DNA from 4 places in the Anoxybacillus sp. FSL W8-1294 genome. Region 3 is predicted to be linked to each of the others. Evidence: riboswitches for the same ligand, from Rfam matches in the RefSeq annotation. Region 3 holds a riboswitch; each other region holds the start of a gene.

Region 1 (4,718 bases), 990 kb from region 3:
TTCAACAGGCGCAAAAAGTCTAGGAACGTTTCGGCATTGGCGGATGATGCACGATGAAACACGACATCGCCTTGTTGAACATCGACGGCGCCAAAAATGGAAACATGAGCGTGGTGACCGTAGCTTGGCACTTGTTTTTGATTTCCTACTGCTGCCCATGTCGTACGAAGCGCTTGATACGCACGAACATGCGTTTCGTCCACATAAAACAGCATGGCATTCTCGGTAATTAGTTTTTTTTTATAAATTCAAGTTCTTTTTGAAAGGCAGCTTGACGCTTGGCGTCTCCTTTGACTAGCTTGTAAGTCGGACGTGTCCATGACAAACGAAGACGATGCAACAACTTACGAATGCCTTCACGTGACATCGAAACGCCATAGGTTTGTTGAATGTAAGATTGTAAAATGCGCGTGTTCCATGATGAAGCGATGCCCCAGCCAGCATCCACAGGTGTGGTGGTTAACACGAGTTGTCTAATTTCTTGTTGTTGTTCTTCCTTAAGAAATGGCACACGACCAGGCGGCAACCGACGATCGAGTAGATGATCGAGCCCACCTTGATTAAAACGTGCAACGTAGAGGGCAACCGATTGACGGCATACGTTGACCATTTTTGCGACATCTTTACCGAGGTGACCTTCCATGACAAGACGAACAGCGGTCACCCGAACGCGAAGCGAAGCATCTTTGATTTTCCGTTCTTGTTTCCGAAGTGTTCGCGGCGTCCAGCCGTGATCATTTGTAAGTTTCAGACGTTTCATGTCCTTTCCGCTCCGTTTATTCGTGAATATTTAGGAGCAGTATAACCATGGGGAAAGGTGTTCATACAGAAGTTACGGTTTTAAAGTGCATGTATATACTCATCTACAGTTATTTAATAGCTATGTAACAAATGCTGGCTTCCTTTAGTCCGTCAATATTTAATAATGAATTCACATATTCAAAGGAAGTTGAATGGCTCAAATTATAAGATATATTTAGACTATCTAAAATCAACGTTGCTGAAGACAGCAAATGTCCTACATCAATATTAACAGCCTTAAAAGATCTACTTTCTCTATATCTATACATACTCCGTTCAAAAATACTTGTTAAAATTATTATTACAGGGTAATCATTTGAATTTTCTTTAATTAATGGGCAAACTTTTTTTAGGTCAATTTCCGATAAGTTATTTATTTCTACCAAGTTGTTTGAATAGACACTATAATGATATACTGAATTTTTACTTAATTCACTTAGTTTTATGTTGTTTGTTGTAATTAAATAGCATTCTGTAGGATGTTTAATCCCTCCACTTGGACTAGTCTTTAGCAAGTATTCGTCTCCTAAACTTGTAGTTTTTATTCCCTGACGACCAAAAACCATTTTTAGGAGATATGATAATTGATCAAAGTTTATCTTTGAACTCTTTGCCTTTTTAGACATCATTACATCCCTTACAGAAAAATTAGTTGTACTAATTGTCGCTACTTCTTTCAAGCGCACTCTTTTTTGTTTAGAATCATATTCTTTATAAATTGGCGGGGGATTTTTTTCTCTTTTAAATTCTCTCATACCCTCTATATCAATTTCATAACCAGACTGGGAATAATCCAGTTTCTTTTTTGCATTATTAAACAACTGATATACATATGCTTCGTTCCAGTTAAAAGTTTTCCAAAGTTCCTGTAAATCTAACCATTCTTTTCTATAATCTGATTCACTCAATAAAAGTTTTTCTTCAATCAACTGTTCTAAGAATTGAAATAATAAATCTTTATCTATTTCGTAAAGACTTAGAATTTGAGCAACGATCCCATTTTTATTACAGGGTTTATTACTAGTTATTTTAAGTATCTCAAATATTAACTCATTGTATAATATTTCCGTAGAATAATATTCCTCGTTCAATAAATCCAATACATATTCCTCATTTTGCAAATGAAAATATCGAAGCATTGGATTAAAAAAATATTTCATTTGTACTCTCTCCTCGTAAATATGAGCTTCAATTGAAAAAATTCAATTGAAGCTCATATTTCTTTTATTCCCCCATTTGTCTTCTTACATAAGTTTCTTTGTTAGAAACTTTTAATAATTTTAATTGGTTAAGATTAACTTTTTTCTTTTTTGAAGTTTCCTCTTTTGAAACTCCTCTTTTCACATTTAACACCTCCTCTACATTATTAAGGTTCTTCACCAAAAGTTATATTTGATTTTTCTATAACACCCTCTACTGATGCTTGTGAAGAAGAACCAGTAAATCAATGGTTTTTCCACATTCTTTTTTCAAGAAACACATCACTTGTCCGATACATATTTTTACAACAAACAAAACCACCTCTTTTTTTAAAATTCATTTGAAATAATTTTATTTTTTGTACATTTTAAAATTTTTTGTACATTTTAAAATATAACAAAAAAAAAAAATCAATACTTTTTAACATAAAATTATCAACAAAATACCAATATTAACTTAAAAGAAAAATATAACCATTAACTACGGCGTTACATCTCTCAAAACCATCCACACGAAAAAAACATTTCAGTTGAAAAAAACAAAAAGTTCGTTTATTCTGAATTTTATACAACAACATAATAAGTTCACGCAACAGGTGGTTCACACATGCTGTGAATCTTAAAAGGGAAGTTTGGTGAGAGTCCAACACGGTCGCGCCACTGTGATGCAGAGCTGTTTATCATCATCCACTGTTTCATTTGAAATGGGAAGGAGATAGACGGCGATGAAGCTAAGTCAGGAGACCTGCCTGTTGTATGCACTTACGACCTACGCGTCATAGGGAGGAGTGAGGACATATGATCTTGAGGCACTTCATGTATCTCAATACGAGCTAGCTATGCCCTCCTTCTGTTTGGAAGAGGGTTTTTTTGCTTGATTGGGATATAAATGACTGGAGGTGCTTAACTTGTTCATCCGTAGTTCAAATGTAGGATATCCACGTATTGGAGAAAAGAGGGAATGGAAAAAAGCATTAGAATCTTTTTGGAATGGGCAAATGAACGAAGAGCAGTTCACAAAAACGATGGAAACGATTCGACTTGATTCGATTCGCAAACAAGTCGAGAAAGGAATTGATCTCATTCCGATCGGAGATTTTTCCTTATACGATCACGTGTTAGATACAGCATTTATGTTCGGATATATTCCAGAGCGATTCAAACAAATAGTTAATCCGCTAGAGCAATACTTTGCGATGGCGCGTGGGACGAATGGGCAACATGCGCTTGAAATGACGAAATGGTTTAATACAAATTATCACTACATTGTGCCTGAAATCGGGCAAACGAAGCCGAAATTAGTGGATAATCGCCTATTGAAAGAATACAAGCTTGTCAAAGAAACATTCAATTTAGAAACAAAACCTGTATTGCTTGGCCCGGTTACATTTCTTTTGCTTTCTAAGCAATACGCGCGAAACGAGTGGCGAAAATATCTCGCACAATTAGTTCCTCTTTATGTGGAATTATTCAAACAACTAAGAGAAGCGGGCGTGTCATTCGTCCAAATCGATGAACCGATTCTCGTTCAAGATATAGACGATGATATCATCAACGCATTTCATCATGTATACAACGTTTTTCACCGCGATATACCGAACATAAATATTATTTTACAAACGTATTTTGCTAGCGTATCGCATTATCGTGAAATCGTTGCTTTACCTGTCGCAGGCATTGGGCTTGATTTCGTGCATGACGATGGCGAGAACATGAAAAACATAAACACGTACGGATTTCCGAAAGATAAAATATTAGTTGCTGGTATTGTAGACGGTCGCAATGTATGGAAAAGCTCGCTTGCCCAAAAAGCGAAGCTCCTTCATCATTTAGCAGGCGTTTCTGAACAACTGATCATTCAACCGTCTTGCAGCTTACTGCATGTCCCTGTCACAACAAAACATGAACATACATTACCAACGGAGCTTGCTAGTACTTTATCATTTGCGGATGAAAAATTAGATGAAATACGTATGTTGACAGAGTATATGAACGGAAACGTAACGATCGACGAGCTAATCAAATACGATGAACAAACAACCGTTTATTTTTCCAAGTTCCGTCAATCTAAACAAACAGACGATATCACAACCGTTCCATTAAACCGAACATCTTACAGCGAAAGACAAAAAGCACAACAAGCCCATTTGCAGCTTCCACTTTTTCCGACAACGACGATTGGAAGCTTCCCTCAAACGAGCGACGTGCGCCAAGCTCGAATGAAGTGGAAAAAAGGCGAATGGAACGACAATCAATATAAGTCGTTTATAAAGAAAGAAATCGCAAAATGGATCGACATTCAAGAGCAACTTCAGCTCGATGTGCTTGTCCATGGCGAATTTGAACGTACAGATATGGTGGAGTTTTTCGGTGAAAAACTGCAAGGCATGGCATGCACGACAAACGGTTGGGTGCAATCATATGGATCACGTTGTGTGCGCCCACCTATTATTTTTAGCGATATTGCCTATCAAAAACCGATGACCATAGAAGAAACAGTATATGCCCAATCATTAACGACTAAACCTGTGAAAGGAATGTTAACAGGACCAGTAACTATTTTAAACTGGTCGTTCGTTCGCGACGATATTCCACGAAAACGTGTGCTCATTCAGCTCGCTCTTGCGATTCGTGAAGAAGTGCTGCAGTTAGAAAAAGAAGGAATACGCATCATTCAAGTCGATGAGCCAGCATTACGGGAAGGATTGCCGCTTAAAA
Region 2 (4,718 bases), 600 kb from region 3:
TCCGTTGCAGCTGGCACTTCTGTAACCGTCAATGCCTCATTCATCGTCGCCTCAAGCAAATCAATAATTTCTTCGACTGTTGGCGTGCCACTAACGACTAAATAATACCCCGTTTGACATCCCATCGGAGAAATATCGATAATATCAAAATGAGCGTATTTTTCAGCATGCTTACGAATGTGCACCGCTAGTAAATGTTCAAGTGTATGAATCGCTGCCGGTTGCATCGCTTCTTTATTTGGTTGACAAAAGCGAATATCAAATTTATTCACAACACCGTCGCTACCGACTTGATGAACACCACAATGGCGAACGTACGGCGCTTTGACCGCACAATGGTCTAGTTCAAAGCTTTCTACTGAAGGCATATTTCTCACCTCTTTTTCAATTGTCACGTTTTTATCATACACAAAAGTCCGACTTTTTTCATCTTTTTTTGTTGGAATTGTTTCGTCCAACTATGTTACAATAAGAAAAAATAGGGGCGGGCGTATTACATGAAACATATATTCATCTTACTCATTCGTTTTTATCAACGATTTATTTCCCCTTTAAAACCACCGACATGTCGCTTTTATCCGACTTGTTCGCATTACGGATTAGAAGCGATTCGTCGCTTCGGTGCACTTAAAGGAGGCTATTTAACAATCAAACGCATTTTAAAATGCCATCCATTTCATCCAGGTGGATTTGATCCTGTTCCAGAGAAAGAGCAAAAATAGTTGTTCTTTCTCTTTTTTTTCGTTATGATAAACAATGTAAATCGTAATAATTACGTTTGAAGATTGGTCTACTTTTGTCGATCCACTTCCACCATTTACGGCTATTTCATAGTTTTCAAATCGTAACGATTACGATATAATAAAACAGGAGTGAGAAAGATGTTATTTGACGATCAGAAACATCTTTCTTTATTTGGAAGGAGGAAGAAGATGAAGGTAAAAACCATTTTATCCATTATACTTACGAGCACACTGCTATTGTTTGGATGCTCGCAACAAGAACAGACGAATGAATCGAAGAATGAGGAAAAAAACGATCAACTTATCGTTTATACAACTGTATACCCTCTTCAAGACTTTACTGAAAAAATTGGTGGCAAGCACGTTCAAGTGGAAAGCGTATATCCTCCCGGCGTTGATGTGCACACATACGAACCGACGGCAAAAACGATGCAACAAATCGCAGATGCTGACGCTTTCATTTACATCGGTCAAGGAATGGAAGGATTTGTTGATCGCGTTGTCGAAACGCTAGAGAATGAACACGTCAAGTTCGTGGAAGCAACAGCTGGGACGGAATTTCTTCCAGCCAACGATACTCATGGGGACGAACATGCTCATGAAGATGAACACGCCCATGAAGATGAGCATGATCACGGAGATGTAGATCCTCATGTCTGGTTAGATCCGATATATTCAATCCAAATGGCTGAAACAATTAAACAAACGTTAACGGAACTAAAACCTGAGGCAAAAAATGATTTTGAACAAAACTTTGCCTCGTTAAAACAGCAGCTTGAACAGCTCGATAGCCAGTTCCAACAATTGATAAAAGGCGCGAAAAGAAAAGAAATTCTTGTCGCTCATGCGGCTTACGGCTATTGGGAGAAACGATATGGCTTAAAACAAATAAGCGTGACTGGGCTATCGCCAACAAACGAACCGTCACAAAAGCAGCTTGCTTCGATTATTCAAATCGCCAAAGACCATGACATACACTATATCTTTTTTGAGCAAAACGTAACATCGAAAATTGCTGAAGTTGTGAAAAACGAAATCGGAGCTGATGTACTTATCCTTCACAACTTAGAAGCACGAACAAATGATGATATAAAAAACAACAAAGACTATTTTGCGATTATGAATGACAACATCTCTGCACTAAAAAAAGCTCTACAATAAGCGATCATAACGATCGCTTATTTTTGACCGTCTATTTACAAGCCCTCATGAATATGCGTTTATTGCCTTTGCGATTACAAGCACACTTTTTCTCTCTTCGCTTTTGAAAGATCGACGCTATGTAGCAAAGGATGAAAAATAACGATTGCAAATGTTGAGATTTTTCGCTATAGTTTTAAACGTAAACCTTTTTCGTACAATATATTGTGATAATCGCACGAAATAATAACTATATATTGAAACCGACAAGTGAAGGTGTCCAAACGGACTTAATAGGGAATCTGGTGCGAATCCAGAACTGTCCCCGCAACTGTGTGCGCAGACGAAATGGAAATAACACCACTGTATATGTCAGCTATTTATGGCACATATATGGGAAGGAATCCAAAGTAGGAAGAAGCGCAAGTCAGGAGACCTGCCTTCCTTGTATCGTTTCATATTCTTCGGGGATTGAGAAGATGAAACGATGGTGAAAGCATGCCTTTTTCCATCGTTTCATCCGCTCAACGAGAGCGGATTTTTTTATTTTCTAGGGGAAGGGATGTTATATGGTGTACATAAAACAACAAACAGAAGTAAATGAAGAAACGATCCGCACATTATTGTTTCATATTTTCAAAGACTTTCCACACTTATCAAGCGCGCGATACATCGAGCGTACGATACGGTCGCTGACGTATACAAAATCATACGATGACATGATGAACAAACTCATTTTAAATGCACTTGACGAAATCACCGTAGAACAACCTGATTGGACGTTTGTCGCAGCACGCCTTTATTTACAACAGCTGTACAATGAAGCAGCAACCAATCGTGGCTATGATGTATCCGACACATACCACTACTTTTATGAGTTACAAACAATGCTCGTTGATCTCGGTATTTACGATCCGTTTGTACTTGAACGATATACGAAAGAAGAACTACAAGAAGCGGGGACATGGATCGATTCGAAAAAAGACGAGCAATTTACCTATATCGGATTACGCACACTCGTTGATCGTTATTTAGCGAAAGGATATGACGGAGAAATTTATGAGTTGCCACAAGAACGCTTTTTAACCATTGCTCTTACGCTGATGGTGAATGAGCCAAAAGAAAAACGAATGGAGCTTGTCAAAGAAGCGTATTGGGCGTTATCAAACCAATATATGACGGTCGCTACACCAACGTACGCCAACGCAGGTAAATCTTACGGTCAATTATCGAGTTGTTTCATTGATACGGTCGACGATAGCTTAATCGGCATTTATGAATCGAATACAGACATCGCTCGCCTCTCCAAAGGCGGTGGGGGAATCGGCGTCTATTTAGGAAAAATTCGGGCACGCAACTCGGATATTAAAGGATTTAAAGGCGTATCGTCTGGTGTCATCCCATGGATGCGCCAATTAAACAATACCGCTGTATCGGTTGATCAGCTTGGTACGCGACAAGGAAGTATTGCCGTCTATTTAGACGTTTGGCATAAAGACATTTTCTCTTTCTTAGACGCAAAATTAAACAACGGCGATGAACGGCAAAAATGCCATGATTTATTTTATGGCGTATGCATCCCTGATTTATTTATGGAACAAGTCGAAAAGCGGGGCGATTGGTATTTATTTGACCCACATGAAGTGAAAAAAGTGATGGGGTGGAAAGATAAAGATGGGAATCCGCTAGGTCTTGAAGATTTTTACGATGAAGAACGAGGACATGGCTCCTTCCGCGAAAAATACGAAGAATGTATCAACCATCCAGAGTTAAGTAAAGAACGTGTACCTGCCATTGAAATTATGAAGCGCATTTTAAAATCACAATTAGAAACGGGTACACCTTATATGTTTTATCGCGACGAAGCGAATCGCATGAATCCAAATAAACATGCGGGCATGATTTATTCTAGCAATTTATGTACGGAAATTATGCAAAATATGAGCGCGACTACCGTAACAAAAGAGTATACGCAAGATGGTGAAATCATTATTCATAAAAAACCAGGCGACTTTGTCGTTTGTAACTTATCTAGCATTCATCTCGCTCGCGCCGTACAAGACGATGTACTAGAACGATTAATTCCGATTCAAGTGCGTATGCTTGATAACGTCATCGACTTAAACGAAAATCGCATTGAAGTGTTGCAAGCGGTGATGACAAATAAAAAATATCGGGCAATCGGTCTAGGTGCATTTTCATGGCATCACTTATTAGCGTTAAAAGGAATTAAGTGGAATAGTGAAGAAAGCGTTGATTTCGCTGACAAGCTATTTGAAAAAATCGCTTATTTAACGATTCGAGCAAGCATGGAATTGGCGAAAGAAAAAGGTGCATATCCGGCGTTTGCAGGTTCTGATTGGCATACAGGAAAATATTTTGAGCTTCGCGGTTATCATTCCCACGATGAGTTAGATTGGGATGAGTTAAAAGAGCAAGTGATGAAGTATGGTGTTCGCAACGGTTATTTAATGGCTCCTGCGCCAAACGCTTCGACATCCGTTTTAGCAAACGGAACGGCGTCATGCGATCCTGTCTTCAATCGCTTATATTTTGAAGAAAAGAAAAATTATAAAATCCCTGTAACCGTTCCTGATTTAAATGCCAAAACATTTTGGTTTTACGAAAATGCCTATGAAGTGGATCAAAAGATGAGCATTCGTCAAAATGCCGCTAGACAAAAACATGTCGATCAGTCGTTAAGTTTTAATCTTTACGTATACAACACGATTAAAGCGAAAGATCTTTTGGATTTACATTTAACGGCATGGAAAGAACGGTTAAAATCGACGTATTACGTTCGCAGCACTGCCGTAACGATTGAAGAATGCGACG
Region 3 (4,718 bases):
ATTAAAATTTTAGTTGTCGATGACGAAGAGCGCATTCGTCGTTTGCTTCGTATGTATTTAGAACGTGAGCAATATATGATCGATGAAGCAGAAAACGGTGAAGAAGCGCTAGCATTAGCGCTTGACAATGATTATGACTTGATTTTGCTTGACCTTATGTTACCTGGAAAAGACGGTATTGAAGTGTGCAAACAGTTGCGTGAGAAAAAAGCGACACCCGTCATTATGTTAACAGCGAAGGGAGAGGAAGCTAATCGCGTGCAAGGATTTGAAGCAGGAACGGACGATTATATCGTTAAGCCGTTTAGCCCGCGTGAAGTGGTGCTCCGCGTGAAAGCGCTGCTTCGCCGTACAGCGAACTCTCCATATGTAACAACGGATACGACAACACGAGATGTGCTCGTATTTCCTCATTTAACAATTGACCATGATGCGCATCGGGTGACAGCAGATGGGCATGAAGTTAGCTTAACTCCGAAAGAGTACGAGTTGCTTCATTTTTTAGCGAAGTCACCAGATAAAGTGTTTGATCGCGAGCAATTGTTAAAAGAAGTATGGCATTACGAATTTTTTGGTGATTTACGAACAGTTGATACGCATGTCAAACGGTTGCGCGAAAAGTTAAATAAAGTATCGCCAGCAGCAGCGAAAATGATCGTCACCGTTTGGGGCGTTGGGTACAAATTTGAGGTCGTGAATGAATGATGGCACTATGGCGTAGTGTAGTCGGAAAATTATGGCTGACAATTTTATTGCTTGTTGCTTTCGTCCTCTTTATTTTAACCGTTTTGTTGCTAAGTTTTTTTGAAAAATATTATTTGGAAAAAACGGGAGAGCAACTCACTCAACAAGCAGTAAAAGTTGCCCGCGTCGTCGCCGAGCATGATGAGCAGTTTGCTCGCTCAATTGCATGGACGATGGTTGATGATGTATCCAAACTAATGATTATTATTGACGATCGTCATTATTGGTACTCACCAAATGAACAGCTCGTTGATTTGCCGCTTTCGTTTGTTCAACAAGATAAACAGTTGTCGCGCGTATTTGATGGAAAGAAAGTAGTGAAACGGGCGATGATGCCAAACGAAACGATGCGAAATCGGGTTTATAACGAGTTGTTTATTGTTGGTGTGCCGCTTCGCACATCTGATGGAAACGGTGCTGTGTTTGTATATCAATCGCTAAAAGCTGTAGAAGAAACGACAAAACAAACGACGAAGTTTATTTTTCTTGCTGCATTTATTGCTATTGTGTTAACGACGGTATTTGCCTTTTTCTTATCGACAAGAATTACGGCACCGCTTAGAAAAATGAGACAAGTCGCGTTTGAAATGGCGCGCGGGAAATTCGATTCCAAAGTGCCGATCGTCACCCATGATGAAATTGGGGAACTGGCTATGGCGTTTAACCAGATGGGTCGGCAATTGCAATTTCACATTAATGCGTTAAATCAAGAAAAAGAACAACTAGCGAGCATTTTAAGCAGCATGGCGGATGGCGTCATTACGCTCAATCGCAATGGCGAAGTGCTTATTACAAACCCACCTGCCGACCGATTTTTACAAGCATGGTACTACGAACAAGGGCAGCGCGACGATTTATCGCCGCTTCCTCCGCAAGTGAATGAATTGTTTACGAAAGCGGTGGCGGAAGAGAAAGAACAAGCAGCAGAAATTGCTTTACAAGGTCGCAATTGGGTCATTGTGATGACGCCGTTGTACAATGGCAAAGTGATTCGCGGGGCGGTTGCAGTGCTTCGAGATATGACGGAAGAGCGTCGGCTCGATAAGTTGCGCAAAGATTTTATCGCCAACGTCTCGCATGAGTTGCGAACGCCAATCGCCATGTTGCAAGGGTATAGTGAAGCCATTGTCGACGACATCGCGGCGACAGATGAAGAAAAGAAAGAATTGGCAAAAGTCATTTATGATGAATCGTTGCGCATGGGTCGCCTCGTTAACGACTTGCTTGATTTAGCGCGTATGGAAGCAGGACATTTAACGCTTCATAAAGAGCGCGTGCCGCTTCGTTCATACACCGAGCGCATCATTCATAAGTTTCAAGCGTTAGCGAAAGAAAAAGGAGTTCGCTTGCTCGTGGACATAAATGAAGAATTTGTCGTGTTGCTTGACCCTGACCGTATCGAACAAGTGCTGACGAATTTAATTGATAATGCTCTTCGTCACACAGATGACGGTGGGGAAGTTCGTGTCATAGTCGATGGGGACGAAGAGGCGGTGCGCATTTCTGTTCGAGACTCAGGCTCTGGCATTGCTGAAGAAGATTTGCCGTTCGTGTTTGAGCGTTTTTACAAAGCGGATAAAGCACGTACACGCAGTCGCTCTGGCACAGGATTAGGTCTTGCGATTGCGAAAAACATCGTTGAGGCGCATAAAGGAACGATCGCTGTTCATAGTAAGCTCGGCGAAGGAACGACGTTTACATTTACACTTCCATTGAAATAGAAAATTTTTGTTGTCATAAGCGACGTTTTCGGCTATGATAGAAACGTAAAAATTGTTCGACAATTGTATACGTTCGTTGCAAAAAGGTGTCGAATGGGAAACCTAGTAGACTTAATAGGGAATCTGGTGCAAGTCCAGAACTGTCCCCGCAACTGTAAATGCTGACGAAATGAAGGACGCCACTGTACAATTCGTATGGGAAGGCTTCAAAGTAGGATGACGCATAAGTCAGTAGACCTGCCTTTTTGCATCGTCATTCGCGTCTTCGGGGAGTGAGACGGCGAAACGACAAAGGTGACGGTTGTCTTTTGTTGTTTCCAGCTCATTCCATTTGGGATGAGCTTTTTATTTTTATATACAAAGAGGGGGAAAAACGATGAAAAAATGGAAGCAGTATGTATGGCTTCTTGCGCTCGTGCTGACGCTCGGATTAGCGGCGTGCGCGAATAACGCAGAGCCAGCAAAAGAGACGAAGCAAGAAGCGAAAACGGAACAAGCCGCATTTCCAGTCACCATAAAAGATGCGGTTGGTGATGTCACGATTGAAAAAGAACCGGAAAAAATTGTTTCGCTTATCCCGAGCAATACAGAAATTGCGTATGCGTTAGGACTTGGCGACAAAATCGTTGGTGTAAGCGATTTTGATAACTATCCGGAAGATGTGAAAAATAAAGAAAAAATCGGCGGCATGGAGTTTAATGTTGAAAAAATTATCGCGCTTCAGCCGGACGTTGTGCTTGCACACGCGTCAAGTGCACATAACTCTGAAGAAGGATTAAAACAATTGAAAGATGCGGGCATTACAGTCATTGTTGTGCCAAATGCTACATCGTTGAATGACGTGTATGCTTCCATTGAACTAATCGGTAAAGCGACAGGGAAAACGAAAGAAGCATCGGACGTTGTGAAACAAATGAAGCAAAAAATCGATGCCATTGCTGAAAAAGCAAAAGAGGTGAAAGAAGAAGCAACCGTTTGGATCGAAGTCTCGCCTGCACCAGAAATTTATACAGCCGGAAAAGGAACATTTATGGATGAGATGTTAACGATCATTCATGCGAAAAATGCGGCAGGTGATCAAGAAGGATGGCCGATGTTTACGGAAGAAGATGCAGTGGCGTTAAACCCGGATGTCATTATTACGACGTACGGTTATTACACGCCGAACGCAGTTGAGCAAGTGCTCGCTCGCCCAGCATGGAAAGACGTTCCGGCTGTCAAAAATAAGCGAGTATATGATGTGAACTCAGATTTAGTTTCTCGTCCAGGACCACGTTTAGCTGAAGGGGTCGAAGAAATTGCCAAAGTCGTTTATCCAGACATTTTTCAATAATTACATCGTTGCATCAATCATTGCGATGGCTGCCATATTGTTAGGGATATCGATTGGATCACAATCGATTCCCTTTTCTTCTATATGGGACACGTTGTCGCATCATTTGTTTCATACACCGATGGACGTTCCCGCCACCATTTCGCAAATTATTATTGCGATTCGTGTGCCGAGAGTAGTGCTCGCCTTTTTGATTGGGGCGTCCTTAGCACTTGCTGGTGTAGCGTTCCAAGGGCTTTTAAAAAACGTTTTAGCTGATCCGTATACGATCGGAGTATCGTCTGGTGCAGCTGTCGGAGCGGTCATCGTTTTTTTCTTTCATCTCCATTTACCACTTCTCGGGCGGTTTACGTTGCCGATTGTTAGCATTATTTTTGCGCTGATGACGTTATTGTTTGTTTTATTATTTGCGCGACTTGCAGAGCGGAATATGGCAATCGAGACGATTGTTTTAATTGGTATTATGATGAACGCCTTTTTCGGTTCGCTCATTTCGCTTATGGTTGCCCTAAGTGGAGAAGAGCTACGTCAAGTCATCGGCTGGCTTATGGGGAGCGTAGCGATGCGCGGTTGGTCGTACGTTTCCTTGTTTTTTCCGTTTTTCGTGATCGGTTCTATCGGTCTATTTGTTCACACTCGCGAGCTAAACGCATTTTCGTTTGGGGAACAAGCAGCTGCAAGCATTGGCGTGCATGTGTTACAGCGCAAACTATTTATTTTGTTGAGCGCATCGCTACTTACAGGAGCAGCTGTGGCAGTATCAGGGACGATCGGGTTTGTTGGTCTTGTCATCCCTCATATGACGCGTCTCATTTGTGGAGCTAATCATAAAAGATTATTGCCGCTTTCTTTTTTGTATGGGGGAACGTTTCTCGTATTAGCAGATTTAGTTGCGCGAACGATCGTTGCCCCGCGGGAGT
Region 4 (4,718 bases), 1.1 Mb from region 3:
CAATGACCATCTCCTCATACTGATGCAATGTGTGGCGTAACAATTGTGCAACAGCAAGTGAAGCGATCTGCCAATTTCGTTCCCCTTGTCTCACGCGCACCGTAACAAACAGCTCCCTTGCTGCCTTTTCCAACATGAAAATGAAACGATACGTTAACAATAGAAGCTCTATTAGTACACGCGGGATGCGCAATGTTTGTAGTGCGCATGCCAAGCGAAAAAATGGCGTTGTTGCGGCAAGAAAAAAGAGAACGAGCGAGCATGTAAACGCTCGTAAACAAATCGTACCTACATAGGAAACGTCCACAACATCACCATCAAATGAAAGAAGAAGCGGTGCGCTACTCCAAAGAATGACGAGCGAAAAAAGTAAACAAACACGTAAGCAAGCACGCCACGGTAAGCGCGCATAAACAATGAGCCAAGTGAGCATCCATCCGATCGTAAGCAGCCGACCGACATTCGTTCCAATCATCGCCCATATAAGCAAAATAAATGAAAATGTCAGTTTAAATGTCGCCCGAAGTTTCGCAAGCCGATTGCGATACGCCCATTCATCAAGCCAGCTAACCATTTCGTTTTCGCCCTCTATACAAGCCGATAATGTAGCCAATCACTCCCGCTCCAATTGCCGCCTGCAATGAAAATAGCAACGTTTCTACTTCCCCGCCGGGCGGTTCAAAAAAAACATCGAACCACGGTTCATAATTGGGCGCAAGTTGTTGAATCATCTCCTCCGCAAGCGCATCTGCCCCAGCAAACTCCGTATGTTTTACAACGACGAGCGGCAAAACGCTCAAAAGTGCGGCAAGGAAAAGCAATAGTCGATTGTTCATTTAGCAGACGCCCCTTTCTGTTGCAATATATTTAATTCTTGTTTCGTGTACGTATGTAAAAAATTCCATACAACAACAGTCAGAAGCCCTTCGGTAATTGCAAGCGGTATTTGAGTGAAAGCAAAAATGGAAGCAAACTTTAAGAACGCCCCCCATACCCCGCCTGTTGCGTCTGGAAATGCTAGCGCAAGTTGTATCGATGTCATCACATACGTAGCTAAATTGGCAAACATCGCCGCCACAAAAACAGAAAGGCGCATCGAAATGCGAAGCTTTTGGCATGCAACAAACGACACGTACGCTACAAACGGACCGATAACCGCCATCGAAAACGCATTTGCACCGAGCGTTGTCAATCCACCATGCGCAAGCAATAATGCTTGAAACATTAACACAGCCGTACCGATGACCGTCATGACGAACGGCCCAAATAACAGCGCACCGAGGCCTGTCCCTGTCGGATGCGAGCTGCTTCCTGTGACAGATGGAATTTTTAAAGCGGAAAGAACGAATGTAAATGCGGTCGCTAGCGCAAGCAACATTTTCATTTCCGGCTGTTGTTTTACGATGCGCGTCATCGTCCGTAAACCGACGAAGAAAAATGGCAAAAATAACAACCACCAAACGAGCGCCCAATGCCAAGGTAAAAATCCTTCCATAATGTGCATCGCATATACTGAAGGTGAAAGCGCAAATAAAACGTAGACAGTCAAGCATGTACAAACGATCCACCATGCGTTTCGCTTCATTTTTCTTTCCCCCTTGTCGCAACGCTATGTTCGGGCATAACAAATCCTGTATGTTCATACGTATACGTGACGTAATCGCGCAATATGTTCCCGTCACGTACATGATTGCGTACAATGTCCCTCCCTATTTGTTCATCAATCGTACGATACCAAACACCTTCTGGATAAACGATGACGACACATGCATCTTCGCAGCGACCGTTGCATCGTGTACGCGTCGTATGAACGCGCCCATGTAACTGCAACCGATCAATTTCATCGCGAATCGCTTGCGTCACCTCTTCCCCTCCTTTTCTCATGCAGCTTCCTCCGTTGCAAATAAGCACGTGATGTGTCGTTCCTTGTAAATTCCATGTTGCCATATATGTCGCCCCTTTTTTCAAAATAAAAAAGCACCCCTAGGCAGAGGTGCAGAAAAAACGAAAGATTCAAAAAATAGAGCATACGTCACTAAGCATATATAACGTCCATCGTTCCCGCACGTCCACCTATATTCCCGTAGGTAGCCGACGTATCGCAAGCAGGCAGGTCTCCTGGCTTAGGTTCATCATTTCGTTGCGCCTTCCCAAAAATCAGTGGCATATTGCAACGAAACTCCCCATCACAGTGGCGGGTACCGCGACGGCTTTGCACCGTTCTTCCCTTTTAAGCATACGGACGTATGCACCGTACTTGCTCATCGTATATATTTTTTCAAAGAGCGTGAATGTTAAGAATATAATACACCATTTTTTTCTTCTCGCCTAGCCTGTTTATAAAAAAAGAGCACCTTCCTATTCAGAAGATGCTTTGTAATAATCGCACGAAAACCGTTTGACGAGCGTATGCGGAATAATGATGCGTTTAATTGGCTCATTCGGGTTTTCGATTTGTTGAATTAAATTTCTTGCTGCTTCAAAGCCGAGCTGGAAAATGTTAATGTCTACCGATGTTAATGGCGGACGGGAAATTTCTGATAAAAGCACGTTGTTAAAGCTCACGATCGACAAATCGGCTGGTACGCTTAGCCCCATTTCCGCAAGCGTATTTAACACACCGAGCGCCATCAAATCGTCGGCGACAACGAGCGCAGTCGGCGGTTCTTTCAATGAAAGCAACCCTTTCATCGCCTCTTGGCCGCCTTCTTTTAAAAATTCTTCATGCACGATGTAATCTTTTCGATACGGAAGACTAGCCGATTTCAATGCTTTTTCATATCCGAGCAAACGATCCATCGTCACGATGAGATTTACATTTCCTCCAACAAACGCGATGCGCTCATGACCGAGCTCAATTAAATATTCTGTCGCCTCGCGCGCAGCGCGAACGTTATCGTTATCCACGTGCGTAATTTGCTCCGCTTTTTTATGCGGTTTACCGATGACGACAAACGGCACGTCTTCTTTTTGTAAATACGCCATAATTTTATCGTTCGCTCGCGAATACAGCAAAATCACCCCATCGACGCGTTTTCCTTGCACCATATGGACGACGCCTTCATAAATTTCCGCTTCCGTCTCCCCTGTCGACAACTGCAACGCATATTGCCGATCATGCACCGCTTTGCTAATGCCGCGAATGACTTCTGGGAAAAACGGGTTTTGAAACGCTTTATCGGCTGAGCTTGGCATAATTAAGCCGATCACTTGCGTCGATTTATTTGCTAAACTGCGGGCGATAAAATTCGGATGATAGCCGAGCTCTTTCATCGCTTCGCGCACTTTTTTCTTCGTCTTTTCACTAATGCGCGGACTGTCAGCAATGACGCGTGAAACAGTCGATGGTGCCACGTTTGCTCGTTTCGCTACATCTTTAATCGTTACTGTCATAAAAATCCCCCATCTCTTACAAAACAAACGAGTTTGTCGCTTCATCGACAAATCTTTGTTCACCGTTGACTATGACCGTTGACGGCACATGTCCAACAAACATGACACGCATACGCCACGGCGGCTGATACGTCCCTTCCGCCTCGACGTGAAAATGAACGGTATCGTGTGAAAATACCACACGAATATGCATGTTCACATACTCTCCTTTTTCATATGCAAACGTTGCGCCGTCATCATCGTATAACGTATATGATGATGTTCCTTCTTCCATCGTATACACATACAACGTCAACTGTTCGTCCGCAATGGACGTCGATTGTTTTGCTTCGGCACGGGCAATCATCGCCCCTTCTTTTACAAATATCGGCAACCGATCAAGCGGCGCTTCGACAATATATCGTCTGCCGCCTTCAAATTTTTCTTTCGTCCAATAATCGATCCAACGCCCTTTCGGAAAATAGACGAGGCGATGGAACGTATGCGGACGCATAACCGGCGCGATCATAACTTCATTGCCGACCATAAATTGATCTGATATGTTCCACGTCTCAGCATCGTCCGAATATTCTAACATGAGCGGACGCATCATCGGCACACCTGTTTGATATGCTTCAAAACATAACGTGTACAAATGTGGGAGCCACTCGTAGCGCAACTCAATATATCGCTTCACCATCTGTTCATATGTTTCACCGAACGCCCACGGTTCTTGACGGGCGAAACCAATCGCACAATGATTGCGGAAATATGGGAAAAAAGCGCCGACTTGCGTCCAACGAACAAGCAATTCCCCATGAGCATCATGAGCGAAGCCGCCCACATCCGCCCCACAAAATGCAACGGCAGATAATCCTAAATTTAAACACATCGGCAAAGATAGTTCAAGATGTTCCCAAAAACTGCGGTTGTCTCCTGTCCACACAGCAGCATATCGGTGAATGCCCGAAAAACCGGCGCGCGTTAACACAAACGGACGCTTCCCTTTCAGTTGTTTTTTCAATCCGTTGTACGTCGCTTCCGTCATCATCATTCCGTATATGTTATGCACTTGACGATGCGTTTTCCATCCGTCATGAACGACTTGTTCATCGATCGTTTTTGTCTCGTTAAATACCGATGGCTCATTCATATCGTTCCAAATGCCTTCGATGCCGATGTCCGTATAAAACGTATGTTGTTCGCCCCACCATTTGCGCACTTTTTTCTTCAAAAAGTCAGGAAACACGCTCGTCCCCGGCCAAACGTCTCCTTTAAACAACGTTCCGTCTGCATATTTACAAAAATAATCTTTTTGCACGCCATCGCGATACGTATCGTACTCT

Evidence for each region. A riboswitch is a leader RNA that binds a small molecule or an ion and turns the genes downstream of it on or off. The one in region 3 is predicted to bind cobalamin.
Region 1: another riboswitch for cobalamin. It lies ahead of metE (5-methyltetrahydropteroyltriglutamate--homocysteine S-methyltransferase); the one in region 3 lies ahead of NSQ23_RS06150 (ABC transporter substrate-binding protein).
Region 2: another riboswitch for cobalamin. It lies ahead of NSQ23_RS03055 (ribonucleoside-diphosphate reductase subunit alpha); the one in region 3 lies ahead of NSQ23_RS06150 (ABC transporter substrate-binding protein).
Region 4: another riboswitch for cobalamin. It lies ahead of NSQ23_RS11915 ((2Fe-2S) ferredoxin domain-containing protein); the one in region 3 lies ahead of NSQ23_RS06150 (ABC transporter substrate-binding protein).

What each region holds. Positions count from the first base shown of each region.
Region 1 covers NZ_CP150179.1:168,227-172,944, reverse strand. Annotated here, with positions in the region: gene NSQ23_RS00985 (IS630 family transposase) at 1-203, opposite strand, end outside; gene NSQ23_RS00980 (winged helix-turn-helix domain-containing protein) at 230-760, opposite strand; gene NSQ23_RS00975 (SagB/ThcOx family dehydrogenase) at 870-1,961, opposite strand; cobalamin riboswitch at 2,578-2,768, shown strand; gene metE (5-methyltetrahydropteroyltriglutamate--homocysteine S-methyltransferase) at 2,909-4,718, shown strand, end outside.
Region 2 covers NZ_CP150179.1:554,889-559,606, reverse strand. Annotated here, with positions in the region: gene NSQ23_RS03070 (S-ribosylhomocysteine lyase) at 1-368, opposite strand, end outside; gene yidD (membrane protein insertion efficiency factor YidD) at 498-722, shown strand; gene NSQ23_RS03060 (metal ABC transporter substrate-binding protein) at 933-1,904, shown strand; cobalamin riboswitch at 2,141-2,342, shown strand; gene NSQ23_RS03055 (ribonucleoside-diphosphate reductase subunit alpha) at 2,453-4,718, shown strand, end outside.
Region 3 covers NZ_CP150179.1:1,156,246-1,160,963, forward strand. Annotated here, with positions in the region: gene NSQ23_RS06140 (response regulator transcription factor) at 1-705, shown strand, start outside; gene NSQ23_RS06145 (ATP-binding protein) at 702-2,465, shown strand; cobalamin riboswitch at 2,533-2,725, shown strand; gene NSQ23_RS06150 (ABC transporter substrate-binding protein) at 2,842-3,798, shown strand; gene NSQ23_RS06155 (iron ABC transporter permease) at 3,764-4,718, shown strand, end outside.
Region 4 covers NZ_CP150179.1:2,229,477-2,234,194, forward strand. Annotated here, with positions in the region: gene NSQ23_RS11900 (CbiQ family ECF transporter T component) at 1-574, opposite strand, end outside; gene NSQ23_RS11905 (energy-coupling factor ABC transporter substrate-binding protein) at 567-836, opposite strand; gene NSQ23_RS11910 (energy-coupling factor ABC transporter permease) at 833-1,585, opposite strand; gene NSQ23_RS11915 ((2Fe-2S) ferredoxin domain-containing protein) at 1,582-1,947, opposite strand; cobalamin riboswitch at 2,091-2,276, opposite strand; gene NSQ23_RS11920 (LacI family DNA-binding transcriptional regulator) at 2,359-3,393, opposite strand; gene NSQ23_RS11925 (glycoside hydrolase family 31 protein) at 3,410-4,718, opposite strand, start outside.